Regions from separate parts of the Paenibacillus xylanilyticus genome, predicted to be linked through region 1. Evidence: riboswitches for the same ligand, from Rfam matches in the RefSeq annotation. Region 1 holds a riboswitch; the other holds the start of a gene.
What was found. Region 1 has a riboswitch for FMN ahead of ribD (bifunctional diaminohydroxyphosphoribosylaminopyrimidine deaminase/5-amino-6-(5-phosphoribosylamino)uracil reductase RibD). Riboswitches for the same ligand answer to the same signal wherever they lie in the genome.
Positions count from the first base shown of each region.

Region 2: it holds a riboswitch for FMN, as region 1 does, so the genes downstream of both, F4V51_RS14300 (DMT family transporter) here and ribD (bifunctional diaminohydroxyphosphoribosylaminopyrimidine deaminase/5-amino-6-(5-phosphoribosylamino)uracil reductase RibD) in region 1, are expected to answer to the same signal.

Region 1 covers NZ_CP044310.1:4,263,869-4,280,488, forward strand. The annotation lists gene F4V51_RS18845 (segregation and condensation protein A) at 1-354, opposite strand, end outside; gene ribE (6,7-dimethyl-8-ribityllumazine synthase) at 457-924, opposite strand; gene F4V51_RS18855 (bifunctional 3,4-dihydroxy-2-butanone-4-phosphate synthase/GTP cyclohydrolase II) at 1,010-2,248, opposite strand; gene ribE (riboflavin synthase) at 2,288-2,956, opposite strand; gene ribD (bifunctional diaminohydroxyphosphoribosylaminopyrimidine deaminase/5-amino-6-(5-phosphoribosylamino)uracil reductase RibD) at 3,003-4,106, opposite strand; FMN riboswitch at 4,464-4,628, opposite strand; gene F4V51_RS18870 (peptidylprolyl isomerase) at 4,784-5,215, opposite strand; gene lysA (diaminopimelate decarboxylase) at 5,430-6,761, opposite strand; gene F4V51_RS18880 (spore germination protein) at 6,868-8,475, opposite strand; gene F4V51_RS18885 (stage V sporulation protein AB) at 8,562-8,990, opposite strand; gene F4V51_RS18890 (stage V sporulation protein AA) at 8,971-9,627, opposite strand; gene F4V51_RS18895 (helix-turn-helix domain-containing protein) at 10,117-11,028, opposite strand; gene F4V51_RS18900 (DMT family transporter) at 11,138-12,085, shown strand; gene sigF (RNA polymerase sporulation sigma factor SigF) at 12,159-12,914, opposite strand; gene spoIIAB (anti-sigma F factor) at 12,926-13,381, opposite strand; gene spoIIAA (anti-sigma F factor antagonist) at 13,378-13,731, opposite strand; gene F4V51_RS18920 (D-alanyl-D-alanine carboxypeptidase family protein) at 13,875-14,996, opposite strand; gene F4V51_RS18925 (hypothetical protein) at 15,251-15,472, opposite strand; gene F4V51_RS18930 (purine-nucleoside phosphorylase) at 15,657-16,481, opposite strand.
Region 2 covers NZ_CP044310.1:3,177,768-3,194,387, forward strand. The annotation lists gene ppsA (phosphoenolpyruvate synthase) at 1-2,249, shown strand, start outside; gene F4V51_RS14270 (serine hydrolase domain-containing protein) at 2,490-3,623, shown strand; gene F4V51_RS14275 (methyl-accepting chemotaxis protein) at 3,992-6,025, shown strand; gene F4V51_RS14280 (spore germination protein) at 6,182-7,675, shown strand; gene F4V51_RS29260 (GerAB/ArcD/ProY family transporter) at 7,679-8,395, shown strand; gene F4V51_RS29265 (GerAB/ArcD/ProY family transporter) at 8,325-8,774, shown strand; gene F4V51_RS14290 (Ger(x)C family spore germination protein) at 8,771-9,898, shown strand; gene F4V51_RS14295 (amidase) at 10,250-11,746, opposite strand; gene F4V51_RS14300 (DMT family transporter) at 11,888-12,868, opposite strand; FMN riboswitch at 13,013-13,163, opposite strand; gene F4V51_RS14305 (DinB family protein) at 13,246-13,749, opposite strand; gene F4V51_RS14310 (CGNR zinc finger domain-containing protein) at 13,912-14,484, shown strand; partial or broken gene F4V51_RS14315 (amidohydrolase family protein) at 14,660-16,033, shown strand; gene licT (BglG family transcription antiterminator LicT) at 16,332-16,620, shown strand, end outside.

The sequences.
Region 1 (16,620 bases):
TAGATGACGGGCTATTCCTTTGTATTTGCGATATTCTATCAGACGTGCAATCAGCTCCGCACGTGGATCATAATCTTCTTCTTCCATATAATCATAATCCTCAAAGTCTTCAATCACCGGTGGTTTGGGCAGTAAAAGTTTGCTCTTGATGGACAGAAGCGTTGCTGCCATTACCAAAAACTCACTCGTAATATCCAGCTCCAATTCCTGCATCGAATGCAGATACGCCATATATTGATCGGTAATATCGCTGATGGGAATATCCTGGATATGAATTTCTGCCTTATCGATCAGATGAAGCAGCAGATCCAAAGGCCCTTCAAAAGTTTCCAGTTTATATGTAACTACCGTCACTAGACGAATCCTCCCGCCAGAAAAATACAAAACCCCGCTAAGCCGCCGAATCCGATCTCCCGAATTCGTCTGCGCAGAGCAGGGCACTACATTAAATAAGCACTATTTTAGCTGTTTCGTCAAGTTCGCCATTTCAATTGCAGCCGTGGCAGCATCCCAACCTTTGTTACCAGCCTTCGTACCAGCACGTTCAATCGCTTGTTCAATATTCTCCGTTGTAACCAGACCAAAGATCGTAGGCACGCCCGTTTTGAGGTTAATGGCTGCCACTCCTTTTGCCATTTCGTTGCACACATAATCATAATGTGTCGTTGAGCCACGGATAACCGTACCCAGTGTAATGACAGCGTCATATTTACCGCTCTCCGCCATTTTTTGTGCAATCAGCGGGATTTCGAAAGCTCCTGGAACCCAGGCTACGTCGACTTCACTGTCCTGCACGCCGTGACGTTTGAACGCATCGAGTGCTCCGCTGAGCAATTTGCTTGTGATAAATTCATTAAAACGTCCTACAACCACTCCATATTTTAAACCTTCCGATACCAAATGTCCTTCAAAATAGTTCGGCATTTAAGTCATCTCCTCTAATGTATAATGTAATGTAATTAACCGATTGTGAGCATTTATTTTTCCATAAATTACATGATCAAAAAGATTAGTTTTTCTCTTCGTTCTGTTCGATATCATCGAACTTCAACATATGCCCAAGCTTCGCCTGCTTGGTATGCAGATAAAGCGTATTATCCTCGTTCTCTTCCATCTGGATCGGAACACGCTCCACCACTTCAAGACCATAACCTTCAAGGCCTTTGATTTTGCGGGGATTATTCGTTAACAGACGAATTTGGCGAACGCCGAGATCCTTCAGAATCTGTGCACCAATACCATAATCACGCAGATCAGCGGCAAACCCGAGTTTCAGGTTGGCATCTACGGTGTCCAGCCCTTCCTCCTGCAGCTTGTAGGCTTTGAGCTTGTTAATCAGTCCAATGCCTCTGCCTTCCTGTCTCATATACAGCAGAACGCCGTTGCCTTCATCATTAATCTGTTTGAGTGCTGCATCGAATTGTGGTCCACAGTCACAGCGATGAGAGTGGAATACGTCGCCTGTAAGACATTCGGAGTGAACACGAACCAATACGGGCTTGGAAGAGTCGATTTCACCTTTTACCAATGCTACATGCTCTTTATTGTCCACTGCATTCGTATAGGCTACTGCTTGAAACTCGCCAAAATCCGTAGGCATGCGGACAGCCACTTCGCGTTGAACCAGCTGTTCCTTCTCATTACGGTAACGAATCATGTCCTGAATACTAATCAGCTTCAGGTCATGCTTGCGGGCAATCTCCTGCAGATCAGGCAGTCTCGCCATCGTGCCATCTTCTTTGATGACCTCACAGATCACACCAGCCGGATAGGAACCGCACATGATGGCCAGATCAACAGCAGCTTCCGTGTGGCCGGCGCGGCGGAGCACGCCTCCGTCTTTGGCAATGAGCGGGAACATATGCCCCGGTTTACGGAAATCACTACTTTTGGCTTCCGGATCAATTAGACCCTTCACCGTAATGGATCGTTCATGTGCAGATATGCCTGTTGTTGTATCCTTGTGATCCACGGAAACTGTAAATGCCGTTCCATGGAAGTCCGTATTTTGCTGAACCATCGGCTTCAGGTTGAGCTCATCCGCACGCTGCTGCGTAATGGGAACACAGACCAGGCCTCTGCCCTCGGTAATCATGAAGTTGATGACTTCAGGAGTAGCCTTCTCTGCCAGCGCGATAAAGTCCCCTTCATTCTCCCGATCCTCATCATCCACAACAATGACGGGTTTGCCGCGCATCAAATCGTATATCGCTTCCTCTATGGGATCTAGTATGGATTGATCTGACATAAGTTCCCCTCCAGTCTCTCTTTGTAATGGTTATGTTCCTTATGCAAAGCCATGGTTGGCCAAAAACTCTTCACTGATGCTTTTCGGTTTGCCAGCCCCCGTTTCGGGATGCCCTTTGCCGTAATGGAGCAGGTGGTCCACATATTTCCCCAAAATGTCACATTCAATGTTGATGGTATCCCCCGGCTTTTTCACCTGAAGCACCGTTTCTCCAATAGTATGAGGAATAATGGATACGGTAAACGAGGCTTCTGTTGTCTTCACCACAGTGAGACTAATGCCATCGAGGGTTACCGAGCCCTTTGGAATCAAATATTTGAACAGTTCGTGGTCGTCAGGTTTGATCTCAAAAACAACCGCATTCTGATCACGTGTGATCCCGCCAATGACTCCCGTACCATCCACGTGTCCTTGTACGATGTGTCCACCAAAACGCCCACCCGACTGCATCGCCCGTTCCAGGTTCACTTTACTGCCTGATTGCAGCTGACTCAGATTAGTATGACGGTAGGTTTCAGGCATGACATCTGCGGTAAATCCTCCGCTTTCCAGCGTCGTTGCCGTAAGACATACTCCGTTTACAGATACACTGTCACCAATCTTCAGATCGTCCATGATGGCGGAAGCTCCGATATTCAGGACCAATGCTTCGCCTTTTCGACCGATACGCCGAATCTGACCGACCTCTTCCACCAAACCGGTAAACATGCTGCCGCCTCCTTATGCTTATATCTTGCCTTGCTCATTCGGTCCGTTATTCAGGCCAGACAGGGATTCCACCAATACTGATATTATCTCCAACTTGCTCAATTTCCAGCTGATTCAATTGAATGGCCTGACTCATGCGCTCCACTCCTTCAAATCGGAAGCTTCCCGGTGTGTCGTATCCGCCCACAATCTTTGGAGCGATAAACATCAACAGCCGATCGACCAACTTGGCTTCCAGCATGGCACCATTCAACGTACCTCCGCCTTCAAGCAGGATGGAGCCGATTTCCCGTTCTCCCAGCTTGCTAAGCGCACTCAGCAGATCCACACGTGGCCCGGGACCACAGCGGATAATTTCTACACCGTAGGCTTCCAGACGTTCGGCCGCCTCAGGGCTCGCCTCATCGGTTGTAAGTACCCATGTCGGTGCGAGTCCATCCTTGACCATCTTGGCTCCAACCGGGAGACGCAGCTTCGAATCGACAACAATTCGCACAGGACTGATCCCTTCCACTTGAAGGCGGGTGGTAAGCTCCGGATTGTCTGCAATAACCGTATCCACACCAACCATGATGCCCTGATGACGATGGCGGAGTGCATGTACGATTTCCCGTGCGGGTTCGTTGGAGATCCATTTGCTGTCTCCACTGCGGGTTGCAATTTTACCATCCAGCGTGGATGCCGTTTTTAAGGTGACAAACGGCAAACCGGTGGTAATGTACTTAATGAATTTTTCATTCAGACGTCTTCCGCGCTCACGCAGAATGCCAACTTCAACCTCAATGCCTTGTTGACGCAGCATACTGATTCCTCTGCCGGATACCTGCGGATTTGGATCCTCACAACACACCACGACACGCTTCACTTTCTCGTGAATCAAACGTTCGCTGCATGGCGGCGTCTTGCCATAGTGGCTGCAAGGCTCCAGCGTAACATAGACCGTACTGCCCTCAGCATCGCTGCCAGCCATATTCAACGCGTGTACCTCCGCATGGCCCGTACCCCGCTTGAGATGACTTCCCAGACCTACAACCCGGCCTTCTTTTACAACAACACATCCGACGACAGGGTTAATCCCCGTTTGCCCCTGTGCACGTTCTGCCATATCCAACGCAAGCCCCATATAAAATTCATCATTGATCATTTCCAAGTCCGGTCACCCCACGGTTAGAATCTTAAATTATAGGCCTCCCATCGAGCAGAGAGGCGGTTATACCATATCCAAATAAAAAATCCCCACTCGAACAATCGTTCGGGTAGGGATGATGAGAGACATGTGTCACCAGCAGGATGTCGTTGATACGATTGCCAACAGCACTCCGCCATAGTTCCATTTCAGGCAAGTGAAAGCAAACACATACCTAAAGAACACAATTACAGGTAAAGAGCTTCTATGATGTGGCATATGTATGGAAACTGCCGGATAACCGACTTTCCCTGCACAGAAATAAACATCGTCTGCTGTGCAGCAACGCATCTGCGGAATGCAGTCCAATTAAGGCTGCACCCTCTCCTTCTCCCATCCAGACTATACTGTCGGTTCTGGAATTACACCAGATCAGCCATCTGCCACAGGCAGACAGGTCACGGACTTTGCAACAGTGCTGGATAGATATCCTCACACAGGTGCATCACCGCCGGTAGGGAATTGCACCCTGCCCTGAAGGATCGCTTTCGTTATTAATTGGATGTTAGCACTTTAACGCCGAAAAATCAATTGTTTTTTGTTCCTTTTTGTCACATACTAACTTTTAATAAGCAAAAGGATATAAAAAAACCGCTTCGTCTTATCAACGAAACGGTCATTATTATCACTAAGGATAACGATTAAACTTCTACAACTTCAACAGTTTCCATTTTGTCGCGACCTTCGAAAGCATCTACGAACTCCATACCTTTGGTTACTTTACCAAATACGGTATGTTGTCCATCCAGATGCGGCTGTGGCTGGTAGCAGATGTAGAACTGGCTTCCACCTGTGTTGCGGCCTGCGTGTGCCATTGCAAGTGTTCCGCGCTCATGTTTGTTAGGATTGATCTCACAGTTGATTGTGTATCCTGGGCCACCTGCACCCGTTCCGTTAGGGCAACCGCCTTGTGCAACGAAGCCTGGAATTACGCGGTGGAACACAAGACCGTTGTAGAAGCCGGAGTTAGCCAGTTTCTCAAAGTTTGCCACTGTGTTTGGAGCTTCTTGATCGAACAGGTCGATTAGAACTTCTCCGCCGTTTGCCATTTTGATTTTCGCTTGTTTCGCCATATGTAAATGACTCCTTTCGTATTGACCATCGTTAGTGGTGCCATTCTGCATGACCCTGGGCCAAGCTCTATAGCACTTTTCTTAGTGTACACCGAAATGAGTCCAACCGCAAAATAAACCTCAATTTTTTTCTGCAATGTTGGGTTTAAAGGCAAAAAAAAGACAAAAAGGAATGTTCCTTTTTGTCTTTTTTACTATTTCGTATTTCTTAACATTAACGGGTTACAGGCTGTTTAGCGATACGCTCAGGCACGAGGTCATTCTGAATGATGTCCTGATACGTTTCACGACGTACAACCACATCACCTTGGCCGTCTTTGACAAACACAACTGCCGGACGACGAATCCGATTATAGTTGCTAGCCATGGAGTAGTTGTACGCACCTGTGCAGGCAACGGCAAGCAAATCACCGCTCTGAACTTTAGGCAGGTCCAGATCCCAGATCAACATGTCGCCGCTCTCGCAGCATTTACCGGCAATCGATACGGTCTCTTGAGCCGACTCATTTGCACGGTTGGCAAGTACAGCTTCATATTTGGATTCATACAGCGCCGGACGCGGGTTGTCCGTCATGCCGCCATCCACTGCGACATATTTGCGTACACCAGGGATGTCTTTGCTCGTACCAACGGTATACAGCGTTGTACCTGCTTCACCAACGATACTGCGGCCTGGTTCAACCCAGATTTCCGGAACGTCATATCCAATTTGGGCAAAGTGATTTTTGACAGCATCTGTGATGGCTTTAACGTATTGTGCGACTTCAAGTGGAGTATCCCCTTCTGTATAGCGGATACCGAATCCACCGCCCAGGTTAACCACTTTGAACGCTACGTTGATACGCTCATATACGCTTGCAGCGAATTCAGCTACACGTTGAATCGCCATTTGGAAGCCTTCCACCTCAAAGATTTGAGAACCGATGTGGGAGTGAACACCCAGCAATACGAGGTTGGACTGTTTGGAAGCCAGCTCAATCGCTTCAAATGCTGTTCCGTTACCGATATCAAATCCGAATTTTGAATCTGTTTGACCAGTGGAGATATATTCATGCGTATGCGCTTCAACACCAGGCGTCACGCGAAGCAGGATGTTCACTTGACGATTTTTCTCTGCAGCTACAGCCTGCAGCAAGTGCAATTCGTTGAAGTTATCCACAACGAAGCAGCCGATCTCGGCATCAAGTGCCATTTCAATCTCTTCCAATGTTTTGTTATTGCCGTGGAAATGAATGCGTTCAGCAGGGAATCCTGCTTGCAGTGCTGTAAACAGTTCACCGTCCGAAACCACATCCAGGGAGAGCCCTTCTTCCGCAGCGAGAGCACACATCGCCATAACGCAAAAAGCTTTGCTTGCATATGCAACTTGGAAACCAAGTCCAGAAGCACGGAATGCATCCATGTATTCTCTGCAGCGATCGCGAACCAATTGCTCGTCCACAACATACAGTGGTGTTCCAAATTGTTCTTTCAAGTCCGTTGCATCTACTCCGCCAATTTCCAGATGGCCTTGAGCATTTATTTTACTTGTACCATGTAAATACATAATCAGCATTCCTCACTTTTTATATACTGGAACAGCTTCTTCTATTCCAATGATTTTACACCAGTATATCAAATTCGTCAGCGAGAAGAATGGATTTTTAGGCAGATCATTTGTGTTTTTTACTTTTTCGCTTTTCACCATCCGGATCGTCGGACATTTTGGTGTTATCTCTTGTTTTGTTAAATGATGGACGTTTCTTACTTTCAAGCAGAGGCATACGGAACAGGAAGTTTCCCAGGGCCTTTGCATTAAACGGTATAAACGGCCATAAGTAAGAGGAATTATAGGACCGATGTATGGTCAGCGCTATAATGAGTAAAGTTGTACCCACGACAAACCCCGGCACCTTGAACATGGCAACAGCAATCAGCAGGACCAGCCTCACCAGCCGATTCGCAAGCCCCAGCTCATAGCTTGGTGTCGCAAACATACCGATGGCAGCAATAGCCATGTACAGAACGACCTCATTGACAAAATATCCTGTTTTTACAGCGATGTCCCCGACCAATATGGCTGCAATCAAGCCCATTGCCGATGCAAGAGGTGTAGGGGTATGAACTGCCGCCATACGCAGCAAGTCGACCCCAAGTTCAATCAGAAGGAACTGCAAAATAATCGGGAGCTTCACATTCTCTTGGGGACCAATAAAATCCAGCCCCATCGGTTTGAGCGCAGGATCAATCACCATCAGCATCCATAGCGGCAGCAAAAACAACGAGATTAATATGCCGGCAAAGCGGACCCAACGCAAGTAAGTTCCCATAAACGCAGTCTGTCTGTTCTCTTCTGCATGCTCACACAGATCGAAGAAGGTTGTAGGCAAAATCATGACACTTGGCGATGTATCAACGAATACGACGACTCTTCCTTCAAGCAGGTGCGATGCTGTCACATCGGGCCTCTCCGAGTAGCGTACCAGAGGGAATGGGTTCCATCCCTTATTGATAATCGCTTCCTCCAGCTGTTTATCTGCTGCCGGTATGCCATCGACATCTACCCGTTTGATTTTTTCGCGGACCGAATCCACCTGCACTTTATCGACGATATCGTCGATGTACACTACGCAAACATCGGTTTGTGTTCTTCGGCCCACCTGCATGATCTCGAACTTCAATCCAGGGTCGCGAATTCTGCGTCTTACCAATGTCACGTTGGTCAGCAGTGTTTCGGTAAAGCCATCCCTTGACCCACGGACTACGCGTTCGAGAGAAGGCTCTTCGGGTGATCGTACCGGATAACTCCGTGTATCCATCACTAATACGGAGCGGTCCCCTTCAACAAACAAAGCACTCATCCCCGTAAGAACCTTGTTGATGACAGCACTCATTTTATCGACTTTCTCAACCTGGATATGTGGAATGTAGCAATCGAAATACGACTTAAGCGCATGGCCTGATATTTGATCAGGGGTAAGATAGGTCAGTCTTTTCAACACTTCCAGCAAAATTTCGTCCTTTGCAAATCCCGTCAGCATCAATAATCCGACATTTTTGCCTCCCAGGACCATCTCTCTCATATTCACATCAAAGGACTCCCCGAGACCCAAAACCTGCTTCAATGTATACTTGTTCTCACTCATGCGAGCGGAGATATCATCCCTGTCCTGCCAGTACTGTACCGATTCTTCAACACTATCGGACATCTCATCCTGCTTCTTTTTTTCGTATGCCCTGCGCTCCTCTTCCTTTTGAATCTCATAAGGACTCTTATGCATCAGCTCTTCGGGTACTCCCTCACCTGAACCCTGTCCAGCATTATCAGATCTCACATCCATTTTCTTTCCTCCTTCGATTCCTTGGCCTAACGCTGGTATACAAAAAAGTCAAATAAGGAACCTGTCATTTTGCCCAAAATCATGGCCAGCAGCAGTCCAAACAAATACGATTTCATGCCCAGACGTTTAGCAAGTACTGGCAGCACATTCAATACCTCGGTCAGTGCCGCGGCAAGCAAGCCGATAAACACACCGCAAAAGCACCCAATAATCGGACTCAGGATCAGTATCCCATGTACCTTCCAATGCCAGAAATCCGCGATGGTTCCGACGAGCGACCCTCCGATCAGTGCCCCTTCATACCAATGCGTTTTGTCATAAGAACGGGTCAGCTGTGCCAATCTGGGGATCATATCAAGCACGAGAATGAGGGCGATCACACCACTACCTACGGCAACTCCTCCCGCAATTCCAAGTACAATACTGATCGCACCATTAAGAACGCTCATCGGCATTCATCTCCCCGCGTTCCTGCTCATGCATTCGTTCGGTTTCTTCAATGACCACAAACTTGTCTACATTTTGCTGATATAAAAACATTTCCACTTCAAGCGGAGTAGGTTCTTCATTCCACTTTTTCTTGAATAAATGATTAAAGAATACAGCCATACCAAACCCGATTCCGATGGAGTATGCCACCTGAAACAGATAAGGATGCTCGTCCCGGCGACCCGTTATCATTTCCACGATTCGAATTTGAACTTCCTGCATGTTCACATCTGCATGGAAATTCATGATGGTCAGGGCCGATCCAAAGAACAACAGCAGCCAGACCAGGATGAATAGAGATTTGGAAGGTTTGCCCGTTCCCGCAACGACCTCAACCAGCGTATGCCCCGAACCAATAAGTTCGACGGTCACTTCCGGCAGCATGCGCCGTATCTGCGGGATGATCTGCAAGATGTCAATCAGGATCAGATTGCCGTCCTCCGGTCCCGGGCGCAGCAGTTCAAGCTCAAGCAGCCTTCGTTCCCCATCTTCCGGAGAGGTTAACACATGAGCGATATCACCAAGCTTGACGCCTCTGCCCCTCTGGATGCGGATACGGCTGCGCAGACGAATGTAGACCGTTGGAGTGGGTGTCAGAGACATCCGAAACACTCCTTTACTGCGTAATTTAGGTTAGTATTTGAAGAATGTGCAAATTTATTACATTCGGGTTGGAAAAAAGGTTCGGGTACTCAGACGCTCCGGGATGGATCGGTCACTGGCCGCTGTTCTTCGAATGTTAAAGATTAGTACTTACACGCGGACACTTCGGCGGCAGACCAACCTTCCGATCGCTGTTGACTCCAAATTTCCCTAATTAAATTCTCTGTTGTAGAAATTCGGAGTCAAAGGCGATCGCTTCGCTTCTTCAGGTTTATTCTGCCGCCTGCGTTGCTAGTGTAAGTATGAAGTAAACCTCCTGCGCTTCGCTCCTTTGACCGATTCCATCCCTCCGCTGCACATGTCCCCGCTTTCCAAAAAAATTCAATAAATATCCTGGGAAGTGATAGAAGGAAGGTGCACAAACATCCTTTTCCACAACAAAAAAGCCGCCATGTGGCGATTAGACTGGATAACCTGGCAGAAAAACACTTAATTGTTTCGTTCCTCTTGCTTCTTCTCGGCCAGCTCTCTTTTGTATCGTAAAGGCGTCTTTTTCATACTTTTCCGAAACTGATTAATGTAATAGCTCGTGCTGTTAAAACCGACCTCATACGCGATTTCGGTGATGGTTCGGCCCGAGAACCGCAGAAGTTCAATGCTTTTTTGGATCCGGTAATCCATAACATATTGCATGGGTGTAGTTCGCAGGATTTGCTTAAAATAGCGACATGTCTCCGATCGGCTTAACTGTCCAGTCCTTGCAATATCCTCCAACCTGACCGGGTCGGCATAATTTAGATGAATCCACTGCAGCATATCCTTCATTCTTCTGCTCCTGGTCATCTCGGATGCATCATACTCTAACGCATAACCGTTCTTAATCAAAAGTGTCCACATATCCAGCAGCGCTGAAGCCACTTTCAATTCGTAATAAGGGGTTTGACATACAAGCTCCGTTCTAATTAACCTGATGACCTCCAAAATCTGTGCTCCCCAGGCAATGCCCCCATCTATATAGAGAAAAGGCAAATTGGTAGCCGTTATATAGGGGTGAACATACTTTACGTACAGATCTGAAGGCGCAGCAAGTTGGGGCGTCAAATTCAGACATAGATAAATGCAGTTACTATTCCCTCCATGATCTTCGGCCATATGCATGGCTCCACTGTTAATAAAAATGCCGTTACCTTGGGTTACACTAATTTTCTGGTCATTGATATGGAACAACGCTGTACCCTGGAGAACCGCAACAAACTGCAATTCATCATGCCAGTGAAGGGGGATGTGTCCATGTATGTTATTCACAATGGTTGTTTCATAGCAGGCAACAGGTAAAGTATCGGTCCGATGCTTCGTCATTTCCTTCAAATTATGATCAATGATAAATTCTGTCTTTTGCATAAGCCTCATCTCAATATATTTATATTTTTACGTGTGATATTGATATTAATATATCCCATTTCTCCTTAATATAGCACTATTCTTATATTTAAAGGTGAGGCGATCAAGAGTGACAACATCTGCAAGTTCCAAGATATCGGGTATCCTCCTTGTTCTAACAGGAGCCATCTGCTGGGGAATCGGAGGAACCGTATCGCAAAAATTGTTTCAACTGGATGGTATTGAAGTCAATTGGTATGTAACCGTTCGATTGCTAAGCGCAGGTATTCTGCTTCTGGTTATTCAATCTTTTACAAACGGCAGATCACAGATTATTGATGTATGGAGAAATAAAAAGACAGCTGTACAACTAATCCTATTTGGATTAGCAGGTATGCTCGCTGTACAGTATACGTATATGGCTTCCATTAAACACGGTAACTCCGCGGTTGCCACTCTCCTTCAGTACCTTTCCCCCATCATGATCATGATCTACATCGCACTGCGGAAGCAGGCTGTACTCACGCGCAAGGACCTTGCATGCGGCATCCTCGCACTTCTGGGCTGTTTTTTACTGCTGACTAATGGCTCGGTTACACAGTTATCTGTCTCCTGGCTTGCCGTCATATGGGGATTATTATCCGGGGTAGCCGCTGCATTCTATACCCTTTATGCTGTACAGCTGATTAAGAAATTCGATTCACTTGTTATCGTTGGCTGGGCCATGATTATTGGTGGCCTGGGACTTAGCTTGATCCACCCGCCATGGAAAGCGGACTTTGCCAGCATCTCGACTGAAACATACGGGTACTTAATATTTACGATAATCTTCGGGACGATGATTGCTTTTTGTTTCTACATTGCGAGTTTAAAAAGCCTTACACCCAAGGAGACCAGCCTGCTTGGAAGTGCCGAACCTCTGGCTGCTGTTGGTACAACCGTCGTATGGCTCCATGAACCCTTTGGTTTCTATCAATGGCTGGGTACTGCCTGTATTATCGGGTTGATTCTGGTCATGCAATTCAATCGCTCAGGATCATCTAAACGGTTGAACGACAAACAACCTCAATCGCGTTAGGCGCGCGATTAAAGGTTGTTAGTTGTCGTATATTGGCGATTCAGCACCTGTGTTGGAGTCCGTACTCCACCATCTACTGCGCGATCTGATCGCGAATCGATTGAAGTATCTTTTTCTCCAGCCGGGAAACCTGAACCTGAGAAATCCCCAGCCTCGTCGCGACCTCCGACTGCGTCTGATCCCTGTAATACCGTAGATAAACGATCAGTCGTTCCCGCTCACTAAGGCCTCCGATCGCTTCATTGAGCGCCAGCTTATCAAACCAGCGTTCCTGAGATTCGTCGGCAATCTGGTCCATCAATGTAATTGGATCCCCGTCGTTCTCAAACACGGTCTCATGAATAGACGTCGGCGGTTTGTTCGCTTCCTGGGCAAAAACAACCTCCTCCGGGGTCACCCCCAGCTGTTCAGCCACTTCCTTGATCGTTGGCAGACGGTCAAGGTGTTTGGACAGCTCGTCCCTTTTTTTGCGGACTTTATTCGCCATTTCCTTCAGGGAACGACTCACCTTGAGGGTCCCGTCATCCCGCAGGAAACGTTGAATTTCTCCGATGATCATCGGTACCGCATAGGTAGAGAACTTCACATCATAACTAAGGTCGAATTTGTCCACCGATTTGAGCAGGCCGATACAACCAATCTGGAACAGATCCTCCGGTTCATATCCCCTGTTCATAAAACGCTGAACGACAGACCAGACGAGTCTGATGTTGCAGTTCACCAGCGTATCCCGTGCGACATGGTCACCCGACTGACTGAGCGCAATCAGCCGTTTGACCTCGGCATCGTCCAAATAGGTCTGTGAAGACTGTTTCACTTCAGCATCCATTAGACCAACCCCTAATTATACATTGCTTTCTTGGATTCAATCCTCTTCTTCATCTTGATGGAGGTGCCTCTGCCGGGCTCACTGCTGACTTCGAATTCATCCATGAAGTTTTCCATAATGGTGAAGCCCATGCCCGACCGCTCAAGTTCGGGTTTGGATGTATATAGCGGCTGCTTGGCCAGTTCCAGGTCTTCGATTCCTTCTCCGCGATCTTCCACAATAATTGTAATCATGTCTTCGCGAATTTGCGCCTGAATGGACACGACACCCTCGGGATTGTTGTTATACCCGTGGATGATACTGTTCGTCACCGCTTCCGAGACAACCGTCTTCAGATCGCTGAGCTCGTCCATTGTGGGATCAAGCTGAGAGATGAACGCAGCGACAGTCACCCTTGCGAACGATTCGTTCTCCGACTTGGCCGCAAATTGCAGATTCATGAAATTTGTTCCCGTACCTTCACTCATGAGACGACCTCCAGACCCGAGAGAGCTGTTCCCTCATTTTCGTAAATCGGCATGATCTTGAACAAGCCCGACATTTCCAGCAAACGATAGACCGGCGGATTAACATCACATACAACCATCTTGCCGCCTTTATTTTTAATGAGTTTGTATCTGCCCAAAATGACACCCAGACCCGAACTGTCCATGAATTGAAGATCTTTCAGGCTAAGCACCAGATGTTCACACTGTCTGCGTTGGATGGCCTCATCCATTTGCATTCGAACCATATCGGCTGTATGGTGATCCAGCTCCCCGGATAATCGCACAATCAGAATCCCACGGTGATGTTCCATTTCCACATGCAAGTTCACGTTTGCTCACTCTCCTCCCAGTCTTGAACAAGGATTTCTACGTTTCCGAAGGCTTTTCCTGCCCCCCGACAAAACTAGAAGAAAACCCCTAATTAACTACAAAATACGTTCAAGGAATGTATGCAGAACGCGCAAATCGGCATTTAATCAAACAGGTTCGATGTTGTTCGTTTAAACAGCTTCCACCAGCCAGCCTTATTCACATCCTGAGGGGCCTGGATATCAAACTCCTTGATGACCTCGTTTCCTTGGTAAACGACAAGCTTACCTACGCTCTGACCAGCCTTGACGGGTGCTTTCACTTTTTTTGCCATTAACAGCTCATGGCGGAACTCATCGGCTTTGGCGCCTTTGCGCATCAGCACACTATAATTCTGCGTAGCCGTCAGCGGCAGTTCAGCCACTTCCCCTTTTTCAATCTTCAGACTGCCGAGCTGATCCCCTGCTTTGTACAAAGGTTTCATCGTGTATTGTCCGAACGCATAGTCGAACATCGAAGCCACTTCAGCATTTCGGGTTTTCGTATTCGGTTCACCCAGCACTACAGCAACCGTACGCAGACCGTCCTTCATAGCGGTAGCTGACAAGCAGAATTTGGCTTCTGATGTATAACCCGTTTTCAGACCGTCTGCGCCTGAGTAGAACCGGACCAGTTTATTGGTATTCACCAGCCAGAAGGGCTTTTCCGTATCTTTACGAAGGTAATCCTGGTATGCTCCCGTGTATTTCGTAATCCCTGAATGTTTCAGCAGTTCACGACTCATCAGCGCAATGTCATGTGCGGAAGAATAATGATTCTCCACTGGAAGTCCATTACAATTGGCAAAGTGCGTATCTTTCATGCCGAGCTCTTTGGCCCGTTCATTCATCAGCTGCACAAAAGCTTCTTCTGATCCGGCAATTTTCTCTGCCATCGCAACAGATGCATCATTACCGGAAGCCATGGCGATTCCTTTCAACATGTCATCGACAGTCATCTCTTCGCCAGGTTCGAGGAAAATCTGTGACCCCCCCATGGATGCAGCATATTCACTCGTTCTCACCCTATCCGTCAGCTTCAGCTTGCCGGAATCGATGGCTTCGATCGTCAGCAGCATGGTCATAATCTTTGTAATACTCGCCGGAGGCAGCTGATCATGACTGTTTTTCTCAAAAATAACTGTTCCCGTATCGGCATCCATTAAAATGGCAGAACGAGCCGACGGGGCAAGATCTGTCCCTCCTGCCGTTTTGGGTGCTTCCTCCGCCAGCGCTGTTGTCGCCATAAGGGGTAGCAAAATACATAGGGTCATGAACGATGCCATTATTCGTTTCTTCACTAGGGTTAACCTCCTCAAATGACTTGCTTACTGCATGCTCCATGCATGTACTGCTAATCATTGTCGGCGCGTTTACAGTAAATTATTCCATCCCATGAATGATTTCCCGAACTTTTTCTATTCTCAAACAAATGCACAAAAAACGTGCCCCCTAATTGAAAAGAGAACACGTAATTACACACGATACTGTAAAGAGGGGATTAACCCCCAAAATCCCATGAATAGATATTCCAGAAGACAAGAAAAGAAGTTAATACGACAGATATACGGATGTTCCACTTTGTCGGAGAGGTATAGGTTTGATATGCCATGATCAAAACGATAATGATACTCGCAGCCATAAACGCAATATTCGTTTTCACAAAGAAAAGCAGCAGCAGCACGCCAATATGTATGACTCCGATGAGACGGTCAATATTCATATCAAACCTCCTTGCATCACATATAGATCGTTATAACCCCACTAAATGTTTTTTCCTTAGGCAGAACTATTTTCATGTTACTCTTTTTTTATTTTCTGAATTTCACTTTTCTGTAAAAAATAAAAAAGACAACCTCTTGAATGATCCCAAGGATCACCATAGGTTGTCTTACTGTAGCTTCTGATTACATTTGCGGAATCACGGCCAGAACAAGCGCAAGGAATGATTCACGAACACGCTCGGTCGTTTCCATAACCTCATCATGGGACAACGGCTGATCTAGGATTCCGGCTGCCATATTACTGATGCAGGAAATGCCGAGCACTTCCAGACCAGCATGACGTGCCACGATAACCTCGGATACTGTAGACATACCCACCGCGTCTGCACCCAGCGTACGCAGCATGACGATCTCAGCAGGTGTCTCATAATTAGGACCCAGCAAGCCTGCGTATACGCCTTCACGTACGTTAAAGCCTTGTGAAGCCGCTGTATCTTTCGCCAGTGCGCGCAGTCGGCGGCTGTAGGCTTCAGACAGGTCAGGGAAGCGCACGCCCATAGCCGGGTCATTAGGCCCGATCAACGGATTTTTGCCCGTCATATTCAAGTGATCGGAGATGAGCATCAGATCGCCTGGCTCATACGAAGTGTTTACACCGCCAGCCGCGTTGGTTACGAGCAGTGAAGATACACCCAGTTCTTTCATGACACGTACAGGAAACGCTGTAAGCTCAGGTCCGTATCCTTCGTACATGTGGAAACGGCCTTTCATCATAACAACCGGACGGCCTTTGATGGTGCCGACCAGCAATTCCCCTTCATGCCCTTCTACCGTGGAGACCGGGAAGTGAGGAATATCCTGATAGGCAATACTTACGCCATCTTCAATAAGATCGGCCAGAATGCCAAGACCGGAACCCAAAATCAAACCGACTTCCGGCTTGATGGAGCTTTTGCTTTGAATGTAAGAAGCAGCTTCCTGAATCATCTGTTGATTTAATGGTGTCATTTCAAATGTTCCCCCTTGAGTTGAAACTTCCGTCTATGTCAGCTAGCTGCATCGTTCAGGTATATTCCTTCTGACGACGCGCTCGCTTATGTATAACGGCGTTTAAATGTGTACAGTTTATTTTATCCTAAATCAGCGA
Region 2 (16,620 bases), 1.1 Mb from region 1:
ATGCTTCTTTTGCAGGTCAGCAGGATACCTATTTGAACATCATCGGCAAGGAAGCCATACTGGAGCATATTCGCAAATGCTGGGCGTCCCTTTTCACGGATCGTGCTGTAATCTACCGCATGCAGAACGGATTCGATCATAGCCAGGTATACTTGGCTGTTATTATTCAAAAGATGATTTTCTCGCAGGCTTCAGGAATTTTATTTACTGCCGACCCCATGACGTCCAGCCGAAAACTTTTATCGATCGATGCCAGCTATGGTTTGGGAGAAGCACTGGTTTCCGGGTTGGTATCTGCTGATGGTTATAAGGTACGGGAAGAAGAAATTGTCGATAAGAGAATTGCAACCAAAACACTCGCAATCTATGCTCGAAAAGAAGGTGGGACTGAGACGCGAACCATTCAATCTGATCAGCAAAAAGCTCAAACACTCACGGATCATCACATTTTGGAGTTAGCTCGGATAGGAAGACAGATTGAAGCTTACTTTGGTTGCCCGCAGGATATTGAGTGGTGCTTGTCCGATGGCACTTTCTACATTGTCCAGAGCCGACCAATTACAACGTTATTTCCGATCCCTGAAGTGAATGATCAAGAAAATCATGTGTATGTATCTGTCGCCCATCAACAAATGATGACGGATTCCATCAAACCACTCGGACTGTCATTTTATATCATGACAACTCCTGCACCCATGCGTGTAGCGGGCGGAAGGTTGTTCGTGGATGTAACGCCTATGCTTGCCTCACCTGTCACCAGAGATCATATAGTGAATGCCCTTGGGAAATCCGATCCGCTTATCAAAGACGCCTTAATGACCGTAATTGAACGAGGAGATTTTGTGAAATCATTATCGAACGACAACCAACTAGAGAATTCCGGTAAAGGTGATAAAGATTTGCCCCCAGCAGGCACTCAAACTCCAATCCATGAACAAGATCCTTTCATCGTTACTGATTTGATCAAGAACAATGAAGCATCTATAGAAGCATTGAAACAAAAGATTCAAACAAAATCAGGATCTGACTTGATTGATTTTATTCAGGAAGATATCCAGGAACTTAGAAGGATTTTATTTGATCCACGAAGTTCAGCTGTAATAACAACCTGTATGAACGCTTCATTCTGGCTCAATGACAAGATGAACGAATGGTTGGGCGAAAAAAACGCAGCAGATGTAATCTCCCAGTCTGTTCCTAACAATATCACGTCCGAAATGGGGCTGGCCCTATTAGATGTCGCAGATGTGATTCGTCCTTATCCTGAGGTCGTTGAATACTTACAACATGTACAAAAGGATCAATTCCTTGATGATCTTGTTCAATTCACTGGTGGCCAGGAAGCACAAGAAGCGATCCATGCCTATCTTGAGCGATATGGAATGCGCTGTGCCGGAGAGATTGATCTGACTCGAACTCGCTGGATTGAAAAACCATTGACACTTGTTCCCCTGATTCTGGGTAATATCAAACACTTTGAACCTAATGAAGGGAGCCGTAAGTTTGAGCAAGGGCGACAGGAGGCTTTGAGAAAAGAAGAGGAATTATTGAAGCGATTGAAGCAGCTGCCTGATGGAGGGCAGAAAGCACAAGAAACCAAAGAAAAGATCGACATCATTCGAAATTTGAGCGGGTACAGAGAGTACCCTAAATACGGCATGGTTCATCGTTACTTCATTTATAAGAAGGCATTGCTCAAGGAAGCCGAGCGACTAGTTCAAGCGGGTGTTTTGCGGGAAAAAGAAGATATAAATGATCTTACTTTTGAAGAACTACGCGAAGCGGTGAGTACTCGTAAAGTAGATGACCAGATGATCCGCAGGCGAAAAGACGAATACAAGCGATATGAAAAACTGACCCCACCACGTGTGATCACGTCAGATGGCGAAATTATTACAGGTAAGTATAAAAGAGATAACCTCCCAGCCGAAGCATTAGTGGGTCTCGCTGTCTCTTCCGGTGTTATTGAAGGACGTGCACGTGTGATTCTGAACATGGAGGAAGCTGAGCTGGAAGCTGGAGATATTCTCGTTACTGCTTTTACGGACCCTAGCTGGACACCACTATTCGTATCCATCCAAGGGCTAGTCACCGAAGTAGGTGGATTGATGACCCATGGAGCTGTTATTGCACGTGAGTACGGCTTGCCTGCAGTGGTTGGTGTGGAGAATGCAACGAAACATATAAAAGACGGGCAGCGAATTCGTGTGCATGGAACCGAAGGGTATATTGAAATCTTGTCGTTGTAGTTACAACTTCAAAAGGGCAGCATGAGATTGAGTTTAGGACTAAATTAGTTCCAGTTAGAGATATGCATGTTACCTACAAGCCGCTAGTTTAGCGGCTTTATTTTGTTTTTGCGGAACAAGTTAATTCGTATGGTAGTCAACGCTTACAAATGGTCGTATAGTAGTAATATGTGATTCGTGGCGTGAACATGGTTCACAGTGTGCAATAATAAAAGATTCTACATAGAAGGACGGATAAACATGGACTTTAAACCGCTTGTTTCATTTATTGATCGCGTCACATCCTGGAGAATTCCGTGGGCAGAAGTGATGGTCATTCATCAAAATGACACCGTTTTCCACTATCGTAACGGTTACGCTAATCTGGAGGAGAAAACACCAATCACCGATGGGGCCATCTTCAATCTCTATTCCATGACCAAAATCATGACCTGCGTTGCAGCACTTCAACTTGTAGAAAGAGGGCATATGCTGCTCAGTGATCCAGTGTCCGACTATCTGCCGGAGTTTGCCGAGATGAATGTGAAGAAAGTCATGCCAAATGGTGAGGTCAGACTGGATAAAGCAACAAAAGCTATTACGGTACGTGATTTATTTACAATGACGGCGGGCTTCTCGTATGACGTTGGTGCGCCATCTATCAAAGAAGCCGTGCAGAGCACCGATGGAAAACTGCCAACAAGAGAGTTTGCGAAAGCACTTGCGAAGGAACCGCTTCTATTTGAGCCAGGCACACATTGGAACTATAGCATGTGTCACGATGTGCTGGGAGCATTGATCGAGGTCGTAAGCGGCAGACGATTTGGAACATATCTGCAGGATGAGATCACTGGTCCACTCGGCATGAACGATACAGCTTTTGATCTGAACGACGAGCAGCAGTCACGTCTGATTCCACAGTACGCATACAATGATGAACTCGAAAAAGCCATCCGCATGGACGGTAACGGGTTCCGTGTTGGTACGGAATTGGAGAGCGGAGGCGCGGGACTGCTATCTACCGTACGCGATTATGCGTTGTTCCTGAACGCACTCACGGGTCATGGTACCAGTCCTGAAGGTGTTCGGATTTTGTCGCAGGCATCCGTGGAATTAATGCGAACAGATCATCTGAATGAGATGACGCGCCCTGATTACTCTTGGGATCATATGGGTGGATATGGGTTTGGACTCGGGGTCCGTACGCATATCTCCAAGTCAGAAAGCGGTTCTCTAAGCCCTCATGGCGAATTTGGCTGGAGCGGCGCTGCCGGTTGCATGGCGATTATTGATCCTGACTCTGGGCTCACTGTCATGTATGCACAGCATCTGCTTAATAGCCAAGAGCCTTACATTCAGAGACGTTTGCGCAATGTTGTATACTCCTGCCTTTAATTTTGAAGACAAAAGCAGAGCATCAGTAATCAAACCAAGTTTGCTGGGAAAGCGTAATTTTACAAGATCATCATATATAAGATATATCCTTAAAATGAAAGAGCAGGGACGCGTGTAATAACGTGTCCCTGCTTCTTATTTTTTTGTCTAGTTGTATCTGTAGTAAGTATCTACATTGGAATTAAGACCACCATGAAAAGTCTGAAGCAACTATTACATGAATAGATTCAGTTTCATTTAAGCTACCTGTTTTATAGTTGATTTGTACTCAAGAAGAGCTTGGTCAAGTTCACGGAGTCAATCGTTTTAACTTGCTTAATAAAGCAAATACATCATACAGCGTACATCGTACGTAAGGAGAAATGCACATGAAAATCAGAAAATTGAGATCCGTCAGAACAAGGCTTGCAGCTTCACTGCTCGCCATGCTATTGCTTCCTAGCCTGGTCATCGGGGGATTTTCATACTTCTCGGCCAAGAATCAGGTGGATACACAGCTTGCCAATATGGCGGATACAGACATTTCATTAGTAAGCAGCATGGTTGATCAATACATACAAAGTAAAATAGCAGATGTGGGACAGATATTCGAGTCCATTTCATCCGTGGGAAATCCGGATATGCTGTTAAATGCCTATACCAAAAACCATCCGGAAGCAGAAGCTGCGGTATATGTTACGGATGATGGTCAATTTTCATATAGCTCAATTACCCAGAACGAACCAAGCAATTACAATCCACAGGATCAAGAGTTTTATGCCAAAGCGGTCGCTAGCCCTAAAGATGTCGTATTCTCCGAGCCTTATACCTCTGAACAGTCGGGCAGAACTATTGTAGATGTGGCTCAAGCGTCAAGTGACGGAAAATCCGTCGTTGCCATTTCACTGGACTTAAGCACACTGCAGGAAACTGTTGGGGATATTCGAATTGGGGATAATGGTTTTGTCGTTATTTTTAGTGCTAATAGTTCCATGATTGTGTCACCGTCTTGGGGATCGGAGGGTTCAGGCACGGTAGGAGAAGCACCGGAATCGGGTGATACGCCGCAGGACGTTTCCTCGAATCTCGAACAGGTAGCTCCTCAAGAGGGCGAAGGGTCCCCAGCATCCATGTTGGATGAAGACTCCGGGCAGATTGAGCAAACATCACCGGAAGGAGAAACGCGTGAACTAGTGTATATAACCAACGCGTTGACAGGATGGAAGATTGCTGGTGATCGCTCTCCCATCGAGGTCGCACAGGCGGCTGAACCCATCTGGAACAATACACTTCTGGTCATCCTTGTCTTTGTTCTGCTTGGCTTTGGACTCACTGTAGTCATTGTACGTTCCATTACCAAGCCATTACAAACGTTGAATGAGTTTTCCATTGAAGTAGGGCAAGGGGACTTGAGCCGTAATACATCGATTACTTCGCGAGACGAATTTGGTGATTTGGGTGAAGCCTATGATCAAATGGTGGGATCCCTGAATGGGATTGTATCTGAAGTTGCAAATTCCTCCAGTCAGCTTGCTGCGGCTTCTGAGCAGTTATCTGCGAATGCTGAACAAGGTGCAACGTCAACAGAGCATATCACACAAATCATTGAACAGATGGCACAAGGTGCTGATCGCCAGGTGCTGCTTGTTGAACAAAGCATGCGAACCATTCAGGATGTTGCTGGAAACATGGGACATATTGCAGACAACGCCTCTACTACAGCTGTAGCCACAGCTCACGTAGCCCAAAAATCGAAAGAAGGTGGGGAGGTTATTCAGGGAGCTGTGTCGCAAATGAGCACCATTCATCAGTCTGTCAACCACGTGTCGGATGGTATCAATCATCTGGTTCAGATTTCGCAGGAGATTGGACAGATCATTAAGGTAATCTCCGATATCTCCAGGCAAACTAATTTGCTTGCATTAAATGCTTCGATTGAAGCAGCCCGAGCAGGCGAGCACGGTAGAGGATTTGCGGTCGTAGCCAGAGAAGTGGGAACGCTGGCTGAGCAAGCAGCTCAATCTGCCGAACAGGTAAACGTACTGATTGGATCTATTCATGAAGGAATCAAGCAGGCTGAAGGTTCCATGGGTGCAGCAATGGGTGAGGTTTCAACAGGAATGATCATCATGGATCATGCCGGACGTCTGTTCGAAGAAATTAACCTCTCTGTGGACACTGTTAATGGCAAAGCAGGCGAAGTGTCTACGATGGCGGAACATATTGTGAAGGAGACTTCCCATGTTGTGGCTGCAATTGAGGACATCTCTCATCTGTCCCACGAAACAGCAGCAGGAGCCCAAACTGTATCCGCAGCAACCGAGGAGCAGTTAGCCTCCATGCAAGAAATCAGTTCATCATCCACTTACCTGGCGCGTATGGCGGCAAGACTTCAGAAGTTGACGGAAAAATTCAAAGTCTAATATGATAAATAATTTTAACACAATTACAAGTCGCTATGTTTAGCGGCTTTTTTTGTTTCAAGTTTGGAGTCTGTCTTTCCAATGCACAATGCATATACACGTGAATAATCGTCATAATAAGGAAAAGCTGCTTGAAGAAGGGAGTGGAGTGGGATAATGAACGAAGCATCAGGCACAATCTCGAAAGATGATAGCATTACACCAAGTTTGAACGAATCCACCGCCAGAATTCAAGAAATCTTTACGAATACTCCCGACTTGATCATTCGGAAACTATACATTAAACAAACCGGTGAACAAGCTGCCATCATATACATGGACGAAATGACTGACAAAACGATATTTAATCGTGATGTCCTTGCCCCACTTCAGCTAGAGTCCGGGAACCCGTCTGAAGATTTCATTACAACAGTGGGGTATGTAAAACCTTATTCTAAATGGGAGGACCTCAAACTTTCCATTATGATCGGCTATAGTATGCTTTTTATTGAAGGACGAAGTGAAGCCTATGTACTGGATACCAAAGGTATTCCTCAGCGTGCAATTGAAGACCCCCAGCAAGAGCCTTCACTGAAAGGGGCCCATCAGGGATTTATAGAAAACGGTTCTCAAAATATAGCCATGATTCGGCGTTATGTCGCGGACAAAGAACTAAAGTTGAAACGGTATATCGTTGGGACACGAGGACAGACTGCCGTCTCCCTGCTTTATCTGGAGGATGTGGTTGATCCTGAGATCGTACAAGTTCTTGAAGAACGCATTCAATCCATTGATGTAGACGCCATTATTAACACGGGCGAATTAGTTGAGTTTATTGAAGACCAACCGCTTGCTTTGCTTCCCCAGATCATCACAACAGAAAGACCGGATACTGCTGCTTCACAAATACTTCAAGGTCGGTGTGTCGTTGTTGTTGATGGTTCGCCCAGTGTAGTGGTAGCTCCTGTTACGTTTATGTCCTTTTTTCAAACGGTTGATGATTACAGTTCCAGATGGTCCATCTCGTCATTTCTTAGATCATTGCGAATTTTTGCTTTTTTTGTCGCCATCTTTCTGCCGGGTTTTTTCATATCCGTTATTTCATTTCATTATGAAATTATACCCATGAAGCTGTTATTAACCCTTGGTGAATCAAGGGGCCAGGTTCCGTTTCCTCCTTTTGTGGAAGCGATCATCATGGAACTGACTCTTGAAATGCTAAGGGAAGCAGGGGTTCGACTTCCGGCTCCAATTGGTCAGACGGTGGGCATTGTTGGAGGTATTGTCATTGGTCAAGCGGTTGTACAGGCTGGTTTGATCAGCAATGTCATGGTTATCGTAGTCGCGTTTACAGCGATAGCCTCATTCATTATTCCGAATCAGGATATGGCTGCTGCTGTACGATTAATGCGTTTTATGATAATGGTTTTGGCCACCTGGTTCGGGTTCATTGGACTGGTAGTCGGCATGATGACTATAGTCGGCAGATTAATAACGTTGAACTCGCTTAACACTTCTTATAGTACACCTATTGCTCCATTCAGACCTGTAGATTGGAAGGATACCTTACTCCGGTTGCCGTTATGGATGATGAACACGGGCCCGATCAGCACGCGATCACGTCAGACAAGGCGCCAAGGAAATAGCAGGGAATGGAAGGAGAAGAATTAGTACATGAAGACATACCGCCCGATAACGACGCTTCAATTCATTCTTATGATTTCTACTTTCCAGATCAGTGTTGCCTTCCTGGCTCTTCCAAGAGAGCTTGCAAGACATGCGGGAACGGATGGTTGGATGACGGTCTTTTTGGGATGGGGACTCGTGATGTTAGCCTCCATGGCCATGGTGAAATTAATGAAATATAATCCGGATAGTACAATACTTGAATTAGTTCAGCGTTATATGGGCCGGTGGGCGGCAAAACTGGTTACTTTTCTATTTATGGTTTATTTTTTGCTGCTCGCCTATGATGGTTACGCGGTTGCTACGCTTGTCATTAAACTCTGGTTGCTGCCGACGACGTTAATTTATATTCTGGCCTTTCTGCTTCTGATCCCTACCTACCAGATTGCGCAGCATGGATTTCAGGTGATCGGGCGGTACACCGAAATTGTTTCGATGCTCTCCATGTGGATTCCCCTCGTTTATGTGTCAACGCTGAATCGTGCTCACTGGCTTTACTTGCTCCCGCTATTTAAAGAGGGTTGGCTTCCCATATTTACTTCCATAAAAATCATGATCTATCCCTTACTGGGCATTGTAATGGTTTTATTTTCTGTACCCTCATTTGGTGAAAAAGGAAAAGGCGATGACTGCTATGGTAATCTCCAATTCCCTGACTTGCCTGGCATATTTGGGGATCACCATTATTTGCTTTGTTTATTTTAGTCCTGATGAGATCGGAGAATACAATGATCCGGTGATTAGCATTTTGAAATCTATTGAATTTCAATTTATTGAACGGGTCGAAGTGTTGTTTATTGCATTTTATTTGTTTATCTTCTCATGTATTTGGATTCCCTCCATGCACATTGTTTCCAGATGCTCCGCCTCGTTGCTGGGAAAAGGTAAAGACAATATTCACCTTGCTGCATGGTGTATTGTGATACAGATCAGTTTTTTCATCTATCGCCCGAGTTTTATGGCAGCTGGACAAATCAACAATTCACTGAATCTCATCGGGTTTGTAATGGAATTCGTATTGCCTGCAGCCATTCTTTTGTATGTCGTTATTTTCAAGAAATGGAAGGGAGGGAAACGAACATGAAATGGATTAAAAAAACCGTTATTTCTATTGTAGTTTGCATTTGGTTGTGTTCAATCACAGGATGCGGGAGTGGCAAAACCAATTTGGAAGATGCTACCGTACCATTGGCATTGGGCTTGGATGTCGAAGACCAAAAGCTCCATTATTATGTCTCCGCACCTGTATTCAGCAAAGACATTCAAAAGAAAAGCCGCGAAGCGGAAGGGATAGCTGAGGGATTAAGATCGTCCAGGAATCAGCAGGATGCTCAATTTCCAGGTTCGGTAGGAGGACGGAATTTTCAGGTCATTGTTGTAGGGAAAGAATTACTTAAATATAAAGATTGGTTTAAAGTATTGGATGTGACCTTCCGTGATCCGCGAAATACGATTACCGACAGGATCATCGCAGTGGATGGTCCAGTTTCGGATATCTTTAACTTTCAATCGAAGGATCAGCCGCCAATACTCATGTTTTTAAAAGCGATTGTCGAATCAGGAAGCAAAATTTCGACTACGGTCTCAACAACTGCGCAAGAGCTGCATCGACAATTGTATGACCGAGCAATGACCCCTGCCATCTCGGAGATCAAGATTGAGAATAACAAGATCATGCTTAAAGGAACGACTCTCCTTTCTCAGCAAGCCCTGTACCGAACTTCACTGACCTATCAGGAAACTTCACTTCTTCAAATTTTGAAAAAGGAGGCGGGACCCGGAATCAGTCTCACTTATCCTGTGGATAAACTCCAACAAACTGTTCCGTATAACATAGATAAAGTAAGTTTTACGCTAGGAGGCACCTCAGTAAAGATTAAATCTTCTCATGAGAACGGGAAATTTCGATACAGGGTGAAAGTAAAATCAAATATTGCTATCACGGAAAAGTTTCTTGAATATGAACTTCAGGATAATTTCGGTGACATGGAGAAGAAGTTGAGCGACGGAATGAAAGTAGCGATTGAGAAGCTCATCCAAAAATTCCAGCAGCATGAAATAGACCCTGTCGGTTTTGGATTCTATGCACGGGCTTTTCACTACCCGTTGTATAAGGAAGTGCAGGACCAATGGGCAAAAGAGCTATCCCGTGCCCAGTTTGATGTCGAAGTTGATCTTCGAATCGCTGCCACCGGAGCAGTAGAGTAATCTAACGATCAAGACTATTTCCTATGTTTATGGAATACCGCAATATTTGTTCGTTCTTCTGGTGGTTAGGTGATTGGGATGGAGATGAAAGCCGACTTACAGAAGAACAACGAAACGCAATCGATCATGCTGTTAAGCTCATTGAACGAGAGTTACCTTTTGACGGATGTGACATTAAAATTTTAAGGACTCTCCTTGATTTAAACATAATAAATATTATGTAAACTAATTGTGTGCGAAAATGGATAATCGCAAAGTTATTGTTACCAAAAATCGAACACATAACTAACTCCGTGACACTTGGTATACTCAATTGATCACGAAGTTAGTTCGTTGTCCTTTTTCTTTAACTTAGACAGGGAAAAGTGGGTTTCCCTTCATTCCAATCCACAGTCCGGATGCTTCCAGCTGGCCAGCCAGTTGGAGCAGCCAGTCTTCACGACCTTTGGTTGCCATAACTTGAACGCCCATCGGCAAGCTATCAGCTGTAAGGTGCAGCGGAACACTCATCGCAGGCTGGCCTGTCAGGTTGGCGAGTTGGGTGAAGGGAGTGTAGGTGAGACTTGGTTCAAACATTTCATAGATCAATTGCTGCTGATGCACCTTGTCCAATTCGGTAATCTGCATCAGATGCTGAATTTGCTCCTCATGAGGAGTTAGCTCTCCAACCTTTGGTGCAGGAAAGGCATTAACGGGTGTGATATAGAAGTCGTATCGCTCGAATAGTGTAGACATCTGCGCTGCAGCCACGTCCCATTCGGCAAGACTGTGAACGAATTCCGCGGCCGATACCTTTTTGCCTGCCTCAGCCAGCACCCAAGATTCAATTTCCATATCGCTCGATGTCAAAGATCGGCCCATCGCATGCTCCATGGAGGCGATCATTGCCGCCATTTCACCGCTGTTCATCATATAATAGTTCTCCATCAACCGAACACCGTTGACCGGACTCAATTTTTCCTCCACGTGATGACCTTGTTCCTCCAGCCACCGAACCAGCTTGTACACTGCTTCCTTCGCATCCTCGCTAACAGGGGTACCTACCGGCGAATCCGTGGTATATGCGATCTTCAGTTTGCGTTGGTGCGGATAGCTCATATCGGCCAAGTAACTGCCCGGAAAGAGCGGGGCATGAAACGCGGCTTCAGGCTGAATGACCTGCAGGGTATCCAGTAAGGCGGCACTGTCTCGCACAGTCCGGGATAGTGCGAAGTCGATGGATGCACCTTGCCATTGCCGACCAACCCCTGGTCCAACAGGAGTCCGTCCCCGAGTAGGTTTTAGTCCGAATAGTCCACTGAAGGAGGCTGGAATGCGGATCGAACCACCGCCATCACTGGCTCCGGCCATGGGTACGATTCCCGAAGCAACGGCTGCAGCTGCACCTCCGCTTGAACCCCCTGGTGAATGATTCGTATTCCATGGATTGCGACTCGGACCATGTAGACGTGGCTCAGTAATGTTTTTAAGGCCAAATTCAGGTGTGTTCGTATGCCCAATAATAACGAAGCCTGCATCCCGGAGTCTGGATACAAAGTTAGAATTGCGCAAAGCCCAATGATCCTTCAGAAGACGGGAACCGGAAGTCAGAATTTCCCCCTCCAGCGATTGCGAGATGTCTTTGAGGAGCAATGGAACACCTGCAAAAGGCTGTTCACCAGGACGAACATAGCCGGCTTCCTCGCGTGCGCGTGTTTCATATGTACGAATGACCGCATTAAGCTGCGGATTAACTTCTTCTAGGCGAGCATAAGCCGCTTCCAGCAACTCAACGGGGGAAACTTCCCGTGAGCGAACCAGTTCAGCCAGACCTATGGCATCATAGGACGTATATGAAAATGAAGACATGACGATCGTTCCTCTCCGAATATATGAAATAGTATTAATACCTGTCCATATGTCATCGTACCACTGGAATTATAAAAAGACAAAAGGCACTGCCGATCCAGAAGGATGTGCAGTGCCTTTATGATATAAATAAGATCTTTATTACTCTGTCCGAAGCCTAGGCGCTGCGTCTGCAGCTGTGCCAGATCGTTCCTGCTGTTTGGATATAGCGAACAAAGCAATCCAGATGAGAATGAATCCAAGCAGCTGCTCCCATGTGATGAGTGTCCGGAATGCAATCCAGTTCACAAGCACACCTGCCATGGGGAAGCTCAGCTCAGCCAATGTGGCCACGGAAGCTTTGGTGGACGAGAGACCTTTATAGTATAACAATAGACTCAGTAAACCTGGCAATAGCGCCTGCCCCAGAATGTTGAGCGCAACCGCTGCCTGTTCTCCAGCGCCGGATGGCAAGGTCCACGCTGCACCCTCGTTCCAGGTCATGAAGATCAGCAAGGGCAGAGCTACGACGAAGCGGAGGGAGGTGACCGTCTCATAACGGGTTTGCCCCAGCATCAGTCGGCCCATCACCGTAGAGCCGCCCCATAAGGCAGCAGCGCCAAGTGACAACAGGCTGCCCGCATGAATCCAGTTGTTCCAGTTTCCAAGCGGAAGTGTAAACCCGAATGTAAGCAGATAAGTTCCGATAAGAGCAACAACGAATAACCAGCCGAAGCGGCGCGGCAGTGTTTCCTTCAATAAGAACTTCGCTAAAACAATCGCGAAGATGGGCTGCATTTTTTGCAGCAACAAAACGGTATTCGGATCATTGTGTGTCAGTGCAAGCGTGAATAATACGGTTGCCAGTGCAGAGCCGCCCCATGAGATAAAGATAACGGCGATCCAGTGACGGGCTCGCAATTGTTTCAGGTCGGCGCGGAATTTCCATAAGACGGGTATAGCGACTAAGCTCACGATAATATGTTCCACCAGTACAATTTGAGTAGAGGTCATCGTTTGCAGCAAAATGATGCGGAACAATGGATCTACGCCCCATAGGGCTGCACCGAGAACAACGAGCCAAAATCCGGTATTGCTTCGTTCCTTGCGATAAACGGTTGATGCATGCTGTGTCTTTTCCATATTCAGGACTCCTTCGTCAGAACACGGAATCTTCAGTTGGCAAAATCGACAAAAGCCCCCGTTTTGGCATACACCAAATAAACGGGGGCTCATCCATGAACATATCGTCAGGAAAGAAACCTTCCCATAGGCGGTATGTCATGTGTTGATCTTCTCTCATCCGGACTGTACCGTCGGCCTTGGAGTCACACCAAGTCAGTCGCTGTTGTCCTAAGCAGTCAACAGCGAGTCGCGGGCTGGTTCCGATTGGAACATCACCGCCGGTTGGGAATTGCACCCTACCCCGAAGATCCTATTCAATTTATAGGTTATAGTACAAGTTGTAACATTAATAAGTTCATCTTATTCCTGTAAGCGCTAGCAGTTCAAGCATTTTTTTAGAAAATGATGTTCCAGCTTCCTTGCTGCCTGCGCAGAAGCACAATCTGACCCGCGTGATAAGCGTCGTGAAGAACCCAGCGGGCAAGCGTTTGAGCCCAGTTTTGTTCGGAATCCAAATAGGCTTCTTCAAGTCTGGAATCCTGCAACGTAACCAGGTTATTGTGCAACTGGTCTGCCAGTTCAGTAGTTCGCTCCACAAGTTGGCTCCAGCCAACTTGGTCCAAGGGGTCACCAGGACTGCCAAACGTAGCTTCATTCGATTCGGCAGCGGGTACAGGTGGAGCTTGACCTTGAAGACGCTTTAAAATCCGCTCGTTGTAATAATACATATGATTGACCAGCTGCCATATGCTCAGTCCTCCTGAAGGAGGGATCCAAGCTGCCTGCTCTGAGGTCAGCCCTTCAAGTGCCTTCGACAATGGGACAATCCAGTTACATTGATCCCAGGTATCTTCTTTTTGAATAATCAACACATCTAATGCAGTTGTTACAGACGTCATCTTTAAAGTTCATTCCTCTCTAGTGGAACTCATCTCATGACTTGCGTCTTCATGCTTGTAACTAGCTAATATAGTTTGAAATGGTTACAATTAATATAACACAATCCAAAAGAAAGTAACCATCTTTTTTCGATTTAGATAGTTACAGTAGCGGAGGTTTAGATGGATAGGTTATGGACAGATTTTGTGAATAGCGACTATCATGATTGGCGCGGCGGGGATCGATCTGAAGATAGACTGGGAAAAGCAAGCTGGCAGCAGGATTTCTTGAATCGTTGGCAATTAGAAGCACAAGTGCCGGCATCGACTGAAGAAGAATCCACCATGAGAAGCTTTAGAGATGAGTTACAGTCTTTGGCTATCCGTTTGTCAGCGGGAACGACCCTAACGGAGAAGGATCAGGCATGGTTAAATGACTTTATGCGAAGTGGTGGGGTGATCAGACAACTAATCTCACAGGAGCAAGGACTGGATGTTAAGCTGGTTCCCATCCATGCACATTGGTTTCAGGTGATGGCCGAGGTCGCTGCTGACTTTGCCATGACACTGGTGGAGGGCGAAGGAAAGAGAATTCGATGCTGTGACAACCCGGACTGCCGCTGGGTCTTCTATGATGATACTCGCAGTAGAACACAGAAATATTGCGATGATAAAATGTGCGGCAATCTAATGAAGGTGAGACGTTTTCGAGCGAAACGTAAGCTGGAATCCAGCGGAGAAAAGAATGAAGTTTAAAAATTTAAGAGCAGTCATCACCATAGATAGTAGGTTTGGTGCTCATAATTGATAAACATTAACAATCGGTATATAATGGTTATGTACTAGCGAAAGTATAGTCGCAAATCATATGTAAGGACAAGCAATGCGAATCAGATCATTTTACAAACCATTACGATTGGAGAGGTGTCTCATGGGGACAGGTTATCTATTGAAAAACGGTTGTGTATTATCGATGGATGCTCGTATTGGACAGTTTAACAGGGCAGATGTACTTATTCAGGATTCTTTGATTGCAGCCGTTCAACCGAATATCGAGGTGTCCGATGCAGATGTTGTGGTGATCGACGCATCAGACATGATTGTCATGCCTGGATTGGTGGATACACACCGGCATATGTGGGAATCTCTTGTGAAAACAGCTGGAACGAACTGGTAGCTGCCCGTGTATTTGCAAAATCTGTACTATGGTGCCATGGGAAGCAAGCTTCGACCACAGGACAGCTACATTGCCAATCTCCTGGGTTCTTTGGAAGCGCTTAACGCGGGGGTGACGACGGTACTTGATTGGAGCATGCCATATTCACCTGATCATACCGATGGACTTATTCGTGGGCTGCAGGATGCAGGGATCCGGGCTGTCTTTGCTCACGGTGTTCCAGGGGAAACCGCCTATTGGAATCGGGAAAGTACCCTTTCATACCCGGAGAATATCAGAGGGGTGAAGGAGCGTTATTTCTCCTCTCGTGACCAATTGGTCACGTATGGACTAGCGATTCGCGGCCCAGAGTTTAGCCACTGGGATACGACGGTGCAGGACATTCAGCTCGCAGAAGAACTGGACGCAATTTGTTCCATGCATGTCGGGTTTGGCAGCTGGGGATCAGCTGACCGTTCCATTAGCCGAATGTACGAGGCAGGACTGCTTACCCCGCGAATTAATGTCGTTCACGGCAATACGATGGGCATGGATGAATTCAAAATGCTGGCAGACACGGGAGCCTCTTTGTCAGTTACGCCTGAAGTAGAGATGATGATGGGTCATGGCTATCCGGCTACAGGATATTTTCTCGAACATGGTGGCACGCCAACGCTTGGTGTGGACGTGGTGACTTCGACAGGTGGAGATATGTTTTCACAGATGAAATTTGCGCTGCAAGCTGAGCGTTCCAGAACAAACGAGTTATTGCTTGCGCAGGGTGAAATGCCGGGAGAGCTGAGTTTGCAAGCGAGTCAGGTACTGCGATTTGCAACTTCGGCCGGTGCACAGGCTTTAGGGCTCGAGCGAAAAACAGGCTCAGTCATACCGGGAAAAGAAGCGGATTTAATTATGATTCGTACAACGGACCTGAATTTGTTCCCCGTTCACGATCCAATCGGTGCTGTTGTGCAATTCGCCAATCCATCCAATGTGGACACGGTCTTTGTTGCAGGAAAACTTGTGAAGCGAAATGGTAAGCTGCTGCATGTGAACCTGGACGACATTCGAAGCAAAGCGATGGAAAGTAAGGAATATTTATTAACCCAGTATCGATTGTCTGATGCGGATCGGATTGTATTTTCTTAAAGAATCTGCAGAAGTAAAGTAAAAGAGCCGTTACATAAGCACGGCTCTTTTTTATTAAATCCATTTCGTCATATTTACAAAACCAATCGGTATTAAAGCAAGGGTTGTTGACAAATATAACGCTTTCCACTAAGATAGCCATATAAGTTAATAATGAATTTAATCAGGATTGTTACTGATCAGCAGGCAAGACCGATTGATGATGCAAACATGCAGAATGGTTCTTCATGTATGCATAATTAATGGTCTTTTTTTGTTGTCAAATTTTGTTAACGTTTCATGTTAAAAGGAGATTCCTATGAAGATCACACGAATTATTAACAATAATGTCGTCTGTGCAGTGAATGAAAGACGCCAGGAGATGATGCTTTTAGGCAGTGGCATTGGTTTTCAGAAGAAAAAGGGAGACAATGTGGACACAGTCAAGATTGAAAAAGAATTTTTTCTGAAATCCAAAAATGTATCAGGCAAATTATATGCCCTGCTGGCACAAATCCCGATGGAATATATTCGTGTGTCCGACAGTATTATTCAATACGCCAAGCAGTCCTTAGACAAGGAACTTAATGAAAATATATATCTGACGT